One region of the Lysinibacillus sp. NPDC096382 genome, then DNA from elsewhere that is predicted to be linked to it. Evidence: riboswitches for the same ligand, from Rfam matches in the RefSeq annotation. Region 1 holds a riboswitch; the other holds the start of a gene.
The links. Region 1 has a riboswitch for preQ1 ahead of queC (7-cyano-7-deazaguanine synthase QueC). Riboswitches for the same ligand answer to the same signal wherever they lie in the genome.
Positions count from the first base shown of each region.

Region 1 (4,229 bases):
TTGTAATGACACACTATCTATACACCTCTTTTATTCCCCCAAACAAGGGCATGCAACTGTGGTAGTACTTTGACATCTCTGAATTCCTCATCATTAATCACTCTATCAATCAGTGCATGATATTTATCCAATAAATGTAGTATTAATCGTGAATTGTCAGTCGACGTTAGCTCATCATTACCGACTTGAAGATAAAAAGGAATCATTGGATATCGATGGTGAATTTGTTTAGCATAATCGTAATCCTCTTGATTAAATACGACTATTTTGAGAGATATATGGTGATTACTATTTCGATTTTTAAGCTTTTCGAAGATATCAGAGAGCACCGAATAGTCTGTGGTCATTCCAGAACTAGGTGGCTTTGGTGAGATTGTCAGTTCATCAATCTCATACATCCATTTTTGCCACCTACTTCCCTGTGTTTCTACCCCGACCTTTATGTCATTTTCTTTTAAAATTGCAATGAGTTCTTCCAAATTTTGATGGAGTGCAGGATTGCCGCCTGAAATCGTGACAAATGAAAAACCACTGCCTCCAAGGCTTTTCAACTCAGACCAAATCTCTTCTGCTGTCATTTGGACGATAAGATACTTTCCGCTACCATCCCACGTAAACGATGAATCACACCAAGAACAGGAATAATCACAGCCTGCAGTTCTCACAAACATAGTCTTCTGGCCAACGACCATTCCCTCACCTTGAATCGTCGGTCCAAAAATCTCGATAACAGGTACCTTACTCAACTTCCATCCACTCCCGTCTAGCTTCTGCATAGCTTGTCGGAGTTTCATATAGCCTGATAAACTCTACACGAGCACCGTTATATCTTTGTTTATCAAGCAAGGCCTCAGTTAACTTTTCGTAAATCCAAACAACAATGTTCTCTGCCGTCGTATTCATGGGTGGAAGCGTTTCATTTAAATAACGGTGATCCAAATGAATTTCTATTTTTTGTTTCCATATTGCTTTTATATCGCCAAAATCAATCATCAAACCGCGTTCATCTGTGTATCCACTCAGTCCTAATACTACGCGATACGTATGACCGTGCAGGTTTTTACATTTCCCCTCATAATTGTGTAAATGATGAGCAGCATCGAAGGTAAATTCTTTGCTTATGAGTACACGCTTTGCATGATAGTTCAATTGATTTCTTTGAATATCTTCATCTATTTTTTGGAGTTTATCGACAATTATAAAGTCTGACATGCTTTAAGACTCCTTCCTGAAGCTCAAATACTCATCAAGCCCTTTATTTCGCAGTTTACATGCTGGGCATTCACCACAGCCATCTGCTATTACACCATTATAGCAAGTCAACGTTCTTTCCCGAACAAATTCAAGTGCTCCAAATTGATCGGCAAGCTCCCATGTTTGTGCCTTATTCAGCCACATCAACGGTGTATCAATCACAAAGGAATCATCCATCGATAAATTTAACGTTACATTCAAGGATTTAATAAAAACATCTCGGCAATCCGGATATCCACTAAAATCCGTTTCACAAACGCCAGTTACAATATGCTTAGCTCCTACTTGGCTCGCTAAAACGCCCGCAAATGAAAGAAAAAGAAGATTTCGGCCAGGTACAAAGGTCGATGGAAGCTCACCATTTTCTCCGTCTTCTACCTTTATGTCTTGTCGCGTCAATGCATTCGGAGCAAGCTGATTCAGGAGTGACATATCAAGAATGTGATGCTTAACTCCGAGCTCCCGTGCTATCTCCTTCGCACATTCAATTTCAAGACGATGCCTTTGACCATAATCAAAAGTAACAGCCTCAACTTCTTCAAAACGTTCTTTTGCCCAGAACAAACAGGTTGTACTGTCCTGACCTCCACTAAATACAACAATTGCTTTTTCCTGCTTCATCTATAAAAACTCCCTTATATCGAGAACAGCACTCTAAGAAAGAGCTGCTTTCTTCTTATTTTTTTTTAACGAATATTGTGTGCCTTGGTACCAATAAGTCCAATCCTTTAATCCATTTTCACGGCTTCGGCAAGACATAAAAAAACCTCCTTGTAAAATGTTTCCCAACACTTTTCAAGAGAGGCAGTACCAATCATTCTACTAAAACATAAGTAAAAACATAAAAAAAAACCACGTCCGATATGGACATGGCATATTGTCATGTTTCCATAGTTTTTTATAGAGGGTATTTGCTATGAACCTCTCCCGTTCTAGTCCGGGCATTCTTTTCTTCAATATAATACAAAAAATAGTATAAAACGTCAATCGGATTTTTCTTTCTGGAAAAACACTGTTATATTGCCCTATATTTTAGCCGTACACTAAACACTTTGCTGAGATTAAATTTATTCATATTTTGAGGATATATAGATAGTCACATTACCTCAATAAATTATAATTCCATTGTCTAGAACTGCTTTATTTTGTACCTGATTTCCTAAAATATATAGCTTTTTCAAATTGGGCAAATTCACTAAAGGCTCTACATTCGAAATAGCGTTATTTTCCAAATGAAGCTCCTCAATTTGTTGCCACTTTTCCATAAAACTTAATGATTGTAGTGAACTATCTTGTATAGTGAATGAATGCAAAGCTGTAAGGCCAACAAAGTAAGGCATTACCTGATCAACTTCATGTACCCAATCACCATTATCTATTCGGAAGGATACATTATTCAAAGTTAAATGTTCCAGTTTGTTGTTGTTAAACGAATTTTGACTATTAAATTGGAACTTACACTCATTACAATTTAACGTTTTTACATGTTGTAAATTGAATAATTCACTCGTCTCTTCATAAAAAGTTGTTTCATTTAAATTTATAGTTTGCAGATTTGGTAGACGATTTAAAGAACGAATGCCTGTAAAATCGCCTGACTCCATCGCTGTAAGTTGTTCTAGCTGTGGGTATTTCAGTAATTCTGCTCCATTCAAATACGACTGTGCCCCACTTATATCAACAGTTAAATCTTTTAAAGTAGGTGCCTCTAACTTAGGTAGGAAAGTACTTGTTAATACTGCTTTTTTTAAATTTGGTGCTACAATCGGTGCTATTTGGCCACTATAACCAGTTATCGATAAATCGGTCAGTGAAGTCAGGCTGTTCATAATATCAAGCAATTCTAATTTATAAAGAGAAGCTAAGCGAAGCTTTTTCAATGATGACTTATTTCTAAGGCGTTCTACATTCGTAATATCCATATTTTCAAGATCAAGTGTTTGCAAACTAGGCATGTTTTGTATAAAATCAAGCGTTTTTAAGTTTTTTACCGCTGTAAGTTTCAAATTTTGTAATTGATTCAGTGAATAGAACGAGCTAAAATCTGTTGCTTCACTATAATCTATTGCTAACGACTCTAAATCACTTAACGGAGACAACCACTTCAAATCGTTGGCAAATTTTAAAGGCAGTTTATTCATAAGTGGGAAATCTGTAACCTCCTCGGTATGATACGAAATTTCAAGTGATTGAAGGTTAGGAAATTCTAATAATAAAGCAAGTTCATCATTACTTCGAATTTGAATAGAGAGCTCTACAACATTAGACTTATCACTAAAATAGTCAGCAATTTTACTAAATGATTCATTAAAGCGACCTGTATAGCTTTTTAAACCTTCCAGATGTCGGAAGCTTACACTTTCACTTTGTGATATTTCATAATCGCCCATCAGATTCAATACCGTCAATCCTGTAAAGGCTTCAAAATCTTTTTGTTCAATTTTTTGTGTATTTAATAACTTATCTATAATAATATAGGTAGAAATTTTGGCTTGCTTATTTGTAAACGGATCGTCAAGACTGTAATCAAAATGCCATTGATCTTCAGAATAGTATGCCTTCAAATAACGGATACTTGCGATTTCTTCTTTAGACGGCATTGCTTCACCTTTATCAAAAATATCTTTTAAAAAGAATAAAAGAACTTCGCTTTCTGGCATTTTCCGAATAGGTATTTCCTTATGGTTACCAAATTCTGTTTGATTGCCACTCAAAAGAACATAGCCAAGAAATGTACAAAGGATAACAATCGGTATTATTAAAAGCGCTTTTAAATTCGTTTTTGGACGTGTATCTTTATGCGCAGAAGTTGTACCATAATAATTATTAATCGTCTGATCAACATAATAAACTTTATTCTCTTTCAACATTATTTCAGTTTCACAAAAAGGACATTTGAATGATTGTCCCTCTCTATATTCAATTTTTCCATTACAATTCGGACAATTTAATTTAATGAATTCCACTGGCAATCC
Region 1 covers NZ_JBIWFC010000002.1:292,736-296,964, forward strand. Annotated here, with positions in the region: gene queE (7-carboxy-7-deazaguanine synthase QueE) at 18-746, opposite strand; gene queD (6-carboxytetrahydropterin synthase QueD) at 739-1,212, opposite strand; gene queC (7-cyano-7-deazaguanine synthase QueC) at 1,216-1,875, opposite strand; PreQ1 riboswitch class I at 2,139-2,185, opposite strand; gene ACIQZA_RS05210 (leucine-rich repeat domain-containing protein) at 2,361-4,220, opposite strand.

Region 2 (4,229 bases), on a different contig from region 1:
TGGTAATTTATTAGAGTTTGCTACATCAATTACAGACTCAAGAGCCGAAACTACTGTATTATCAGTAATGATATAGAATGCATCTGCTTTACCAATTAATGATTCAGTAGCTTGTTTTACTTCTGCAGAAGTTGCCGCAGATGCCTCAACTACTGTTAGGCCTTGTTCAGCCATAACTTTTTTCACTTCTTTTACTTGTGCTACTGAGTTTTGCTCACCAGCGTTGTATACCATACCTACTTTTTTCGCACCTAGTTCCTTTAAGAATGCTACTGTTTTCGAAATAGTATCAGGATGTAAATCAATCGTTCCTGTTACATTTTTCCCTGGCTTCTCCATAGATTCAATGAGCTGTGCGCCAACAGCATCCGTTACAGAAGTGAAGACAATTGGAATATCACTAGTAGCTGTCGCCGCGGCTTGTGCTGATGGCGTAGAGTTAGCAAAGATTAAATCTACGTTGGCACTTACTAGATTGTTTGCAATGGTCGTGTTAAGACTATTATCTCCTTGCGCTATTTGCGGATCGTATTCAACTTTTAAGCCAGATTCTTCAATTGCTTTTTTGAAACCTTCAGTTGCAGCATTTAAAGATGGATGCTCAACAATTTGAGTAATCCCAATCTTAAATGTTTTGTCATCTGCATTGCTGCTCTCACTAGCATTATTCTTGTCGTTCTCTTTCGAATCTGATGAACTAGATCCACTGTTGCCACAAGCAGCAAGCATTAAAACTAATCCAAATAACAGGAACGAAAGCTTTCTTAAATTGCTTTTCACAAATAATCCCCCCCAATATTATCTCTAATATTTATCACACTTTATCCAAACAAAGTGTGAACTTATCGCTATATTATCGTTATTATATAGGTTCGTCAATAACATTATGAATGTTCTGACTATTAAACTTAACAAAATATTTTATTTTTTCACTCAATTTGTCACTTTAAACCACTAAACTACACTATTTCTATAAATCGATTTCTTTTTTCTAATATAACAAAAATTTTTTTGACAAATTTCGCGAAGTTATTTTTCTGCTATTGATTTTTCAAGTAATTTATATACAAAACTTAAAAACCTGACATTCTCCATAAGAAATGTCAGGCTTTCAAATTATTATATTTATTCGCTATTACTTCTACAAGACATCTACTAACCAACTACTTTAGGGTAACGGGATATCTGGGAAGCATACGTGCGTTTGAGTAACACCTTGGATGGCTGAATAAAATCAACCTGCGAGTACTTTCTCCCTTAATGGTTACATTTTATTTATTGCTAACAAGATTGATCTACACATTTCAGTCTCCTTTTTTACACTTAATGCATATGATGCAAATAAGACGAATGCTGCTTTCAAAAAGGAGGAATACCATGAACAATGAAGAAATCGATTTAAATCAACCTTCTTATTCACAAGAGAAACAAAATGCAAATGTAGGGGATATTGACACAATCATTTCTAATCTTTGTGACAGTCTATTTGCATTTGCTCTAGATTTTGCCTTAAATGCCTTGGAATATACAAAAGATTTAGATGGAGAACTAGAATATACAGATGAATTCAAAAAACAACTAGACGATATAATTTTTGAAATAGGAGAAATTAAAAATGTTTTAGATGAATAAATCCCAATCAGAGACCTCTACTACTTTCGCACCAAGGCATCCTCATTATAGAAGTTTAAAAAAGCAGAGGTGTCTAAATGCAAAGCTTTCAAGATATGTGTACAGAATTTGCTCAGATTGCCAACGGAAAAGCTTCTATTGAACATGGTGTATGTTCAGTAAAGCTTAATCGAAATCTTAATGTTATGATTCAAGGTCGCCCAAGTCGTAGTGCACTTCATGCTGGGATAACGTTCGAATCACTCGATATATATGGAAATGCACTTAACTTAGGTGAAGTTGTAGTACTTCAAGAAGAATTAACACCATTTGTTAAGGTACTTGCAGAAAATAATTTAATTATAAGTGCCGTCCATAATCACTGGATATATTCAGATCCAGTAATTTTATACGTTCATTTTCAATCAATAGAGCCCCCATTAATCTTCGCCCAAAAATTTGCTCAAGCATTTAGTGTTTTAAAAAACTACTGATAACTACACTTGTTAAAAGAACTGCTTAGCACAGTTCTTTTTAATATGACTGGATAGATATTCGATTTTTAATGTTCACGGTTGCTTCTCATCTATAGTCCAGTATCATTCCATCTGTAAAGAAGCAACTGTACAAGCCCCTCTTCTTATGGATTCCAAATTCTAATCCCGGTCACGCGCACACTAATGAGCAACGAACAAGGGCTAAATATTACCTTTAGCACTATGAATTTCTGCGTTTTTTTTTACTCATTGCTATTTACAAATAAGCATAAACATTGATATGATTGCATTTGCTTCACGTGGTTCGTAACCATCCCACGCAAAAAAACTAAGGAGAAATGTATATGAAAGTAAAATTTTTAACAACGAGTGGCATAATTGCAGCTCTTTACATTGCTATTACATTGTTAGTCGCCCCATTTGGCTTTACAGAGGTGCAGTTCCGTATATCAGAAATGTTTAATCATCTAGTTGCGTTTAATCCACGCTTTACCTTCGGAATCATTATTGGTGTATTTATCTCCAATCTATTTTCACCAAATGGCATTATCGATTTGTATTTTGGTGTAGCCCATTCAATGATTACCCTTGGGTTGTTCATTCTTATTTGTAAATTTGTCAAAAATATTTGGGCACGTTTAGTCATTAATACATTATTATTTACATGCACAATGTTCATCATTGCTTTTGAATTGAACATTGCTTTAGAATTACCATTCTTCTGGGCATGGTTAACTGTTGCCGCAGGTGAATTTGTTGTCTTAGCGGTCGGTGCACCGATTATGTATACATTGAATAAACGCTTAAACTTCAAAAATTTAATTTAACGAAGCTGGGACATAACTAAATGGTTCCTTCGAAAAGTCGAATAATTTCTAAATTAATAAAACACGTAAATAGAAATACCGAACTATTCCGAAACACTTCATAAGCGTTTCATTGAATAGTTCGGTTTTTTTGTTGGCTGAAACACTTATGTCCCAGTTTCTTTCCTGTATACCTTCCTCACATGTTATTTCTTCTTTTTATGGTTTTTCGCATGCAAAATTATACCCACCAATTCTTTCAGCTTCTGCTTCATTGGTTTGTACTTTTGAACCAGATCTATCTCTTGAGTCAATTATTGGGTTTCCGTGCTGATCAAAACATCTATTCATATAATTCATTTTTTCTTTATGTGTAAGATATCGATCCCAGAAAAAATATCCAACAAAAGAAACAAAACCAATTCCTGCAAGCCACGCTATAACGGCAAATTCTTGAATTTCACCATTTTCATCTTCTTTATAAATTATGTTGCCATCATAATTTTCCATGTCTATCCCTAATGTTAAAAGTTTGTTATTAACTTCTTCAGGAGTTAGTGATTCTAGAGAAGATTCATAATAATTTAATTCTTCATCTGTGAAATTATATACTTCATTAGCAGCCTCTTCATCAAATTCTAGTTTTTTAGTATTAAAGTTATATAATACTGATTCGGCTAAAGCACTTTCTTTACTTGCTAGTTCATTGGCATGTACAAAACTTGGTGAAACTGTAGATACAATCAAAGTAAGTATCAAACTGCAAATAAAAACGGTAAATTTTTTCATCCTAATTCTCCTTTTTTGTTTTTTGGTAAAATAATACATTTATGGATAATAAATTGAATTATTTCCTCAATTATACATAATAACCGAATTAATATATACTTTATATAATATATATATAGAAAGTGAGGTGTATTGTTTGTATTTCTCGAATATGCAATTATTAATGTTGATATTTGCTTTTATTATTGTGATTTTAAGCTTCATTAAAGTTTATCAAATAAAAAAAGAGTATTTGATTAAGCATAGGGAACTAGAAGTGGAACTGGAGAAAGTCGAATTAGAAAGACAAAAAATAAAAGCTGAGAATATAAAAAGTTGAATTGAAAAACGCTGTCAAATCAACAATGTATAAAATTTTGTATGCATATTAAAAGTCATTCAATCAAAAAAGGAGTAATGACAAGGTTTGACCTTTGCCATTACTCCCTACTTCTTCAGTGGTTATGTTTTACCTACTGATTAAAAACATACTAACATTAGTAGTACAAACCAAGGCCATGGTTTGTGCTACTATTTTTTTATAGTA
Region 2 covers NZ_JBIWFC010000029.1:31-4,259, reverse strand. Annotated here, with positions in the region: gene ACIQZA_RS24205 (ABC transporter substrate-binding protein) at 1-780, opposite strand, end outside; gene ACIQZA_RS24200 (hypothetical protein) at 1,378-1,632, shown strand; gene ACIQZA_RS24195 (DUF1259 domain-containing protein) at 1,710-2,105, shown strand; PreQ1 riboswitch class I at 2,402-2,446, shown strand; gene ACIQZA_RS24190 (QueT transporter family protein) at 2,453-2,935, shown strand; gene ACIQZA_RS24185 (hypothetical protein) at 3,134-3,703, opposite strand.
Region 2: another riboswitch for preQ1. It lies ahead of ACIQZA_RS24190 (QueT transporter family protein); the one in region 1 lies ahead of queC (7-cyano-7-deazaguanine synthase QueC).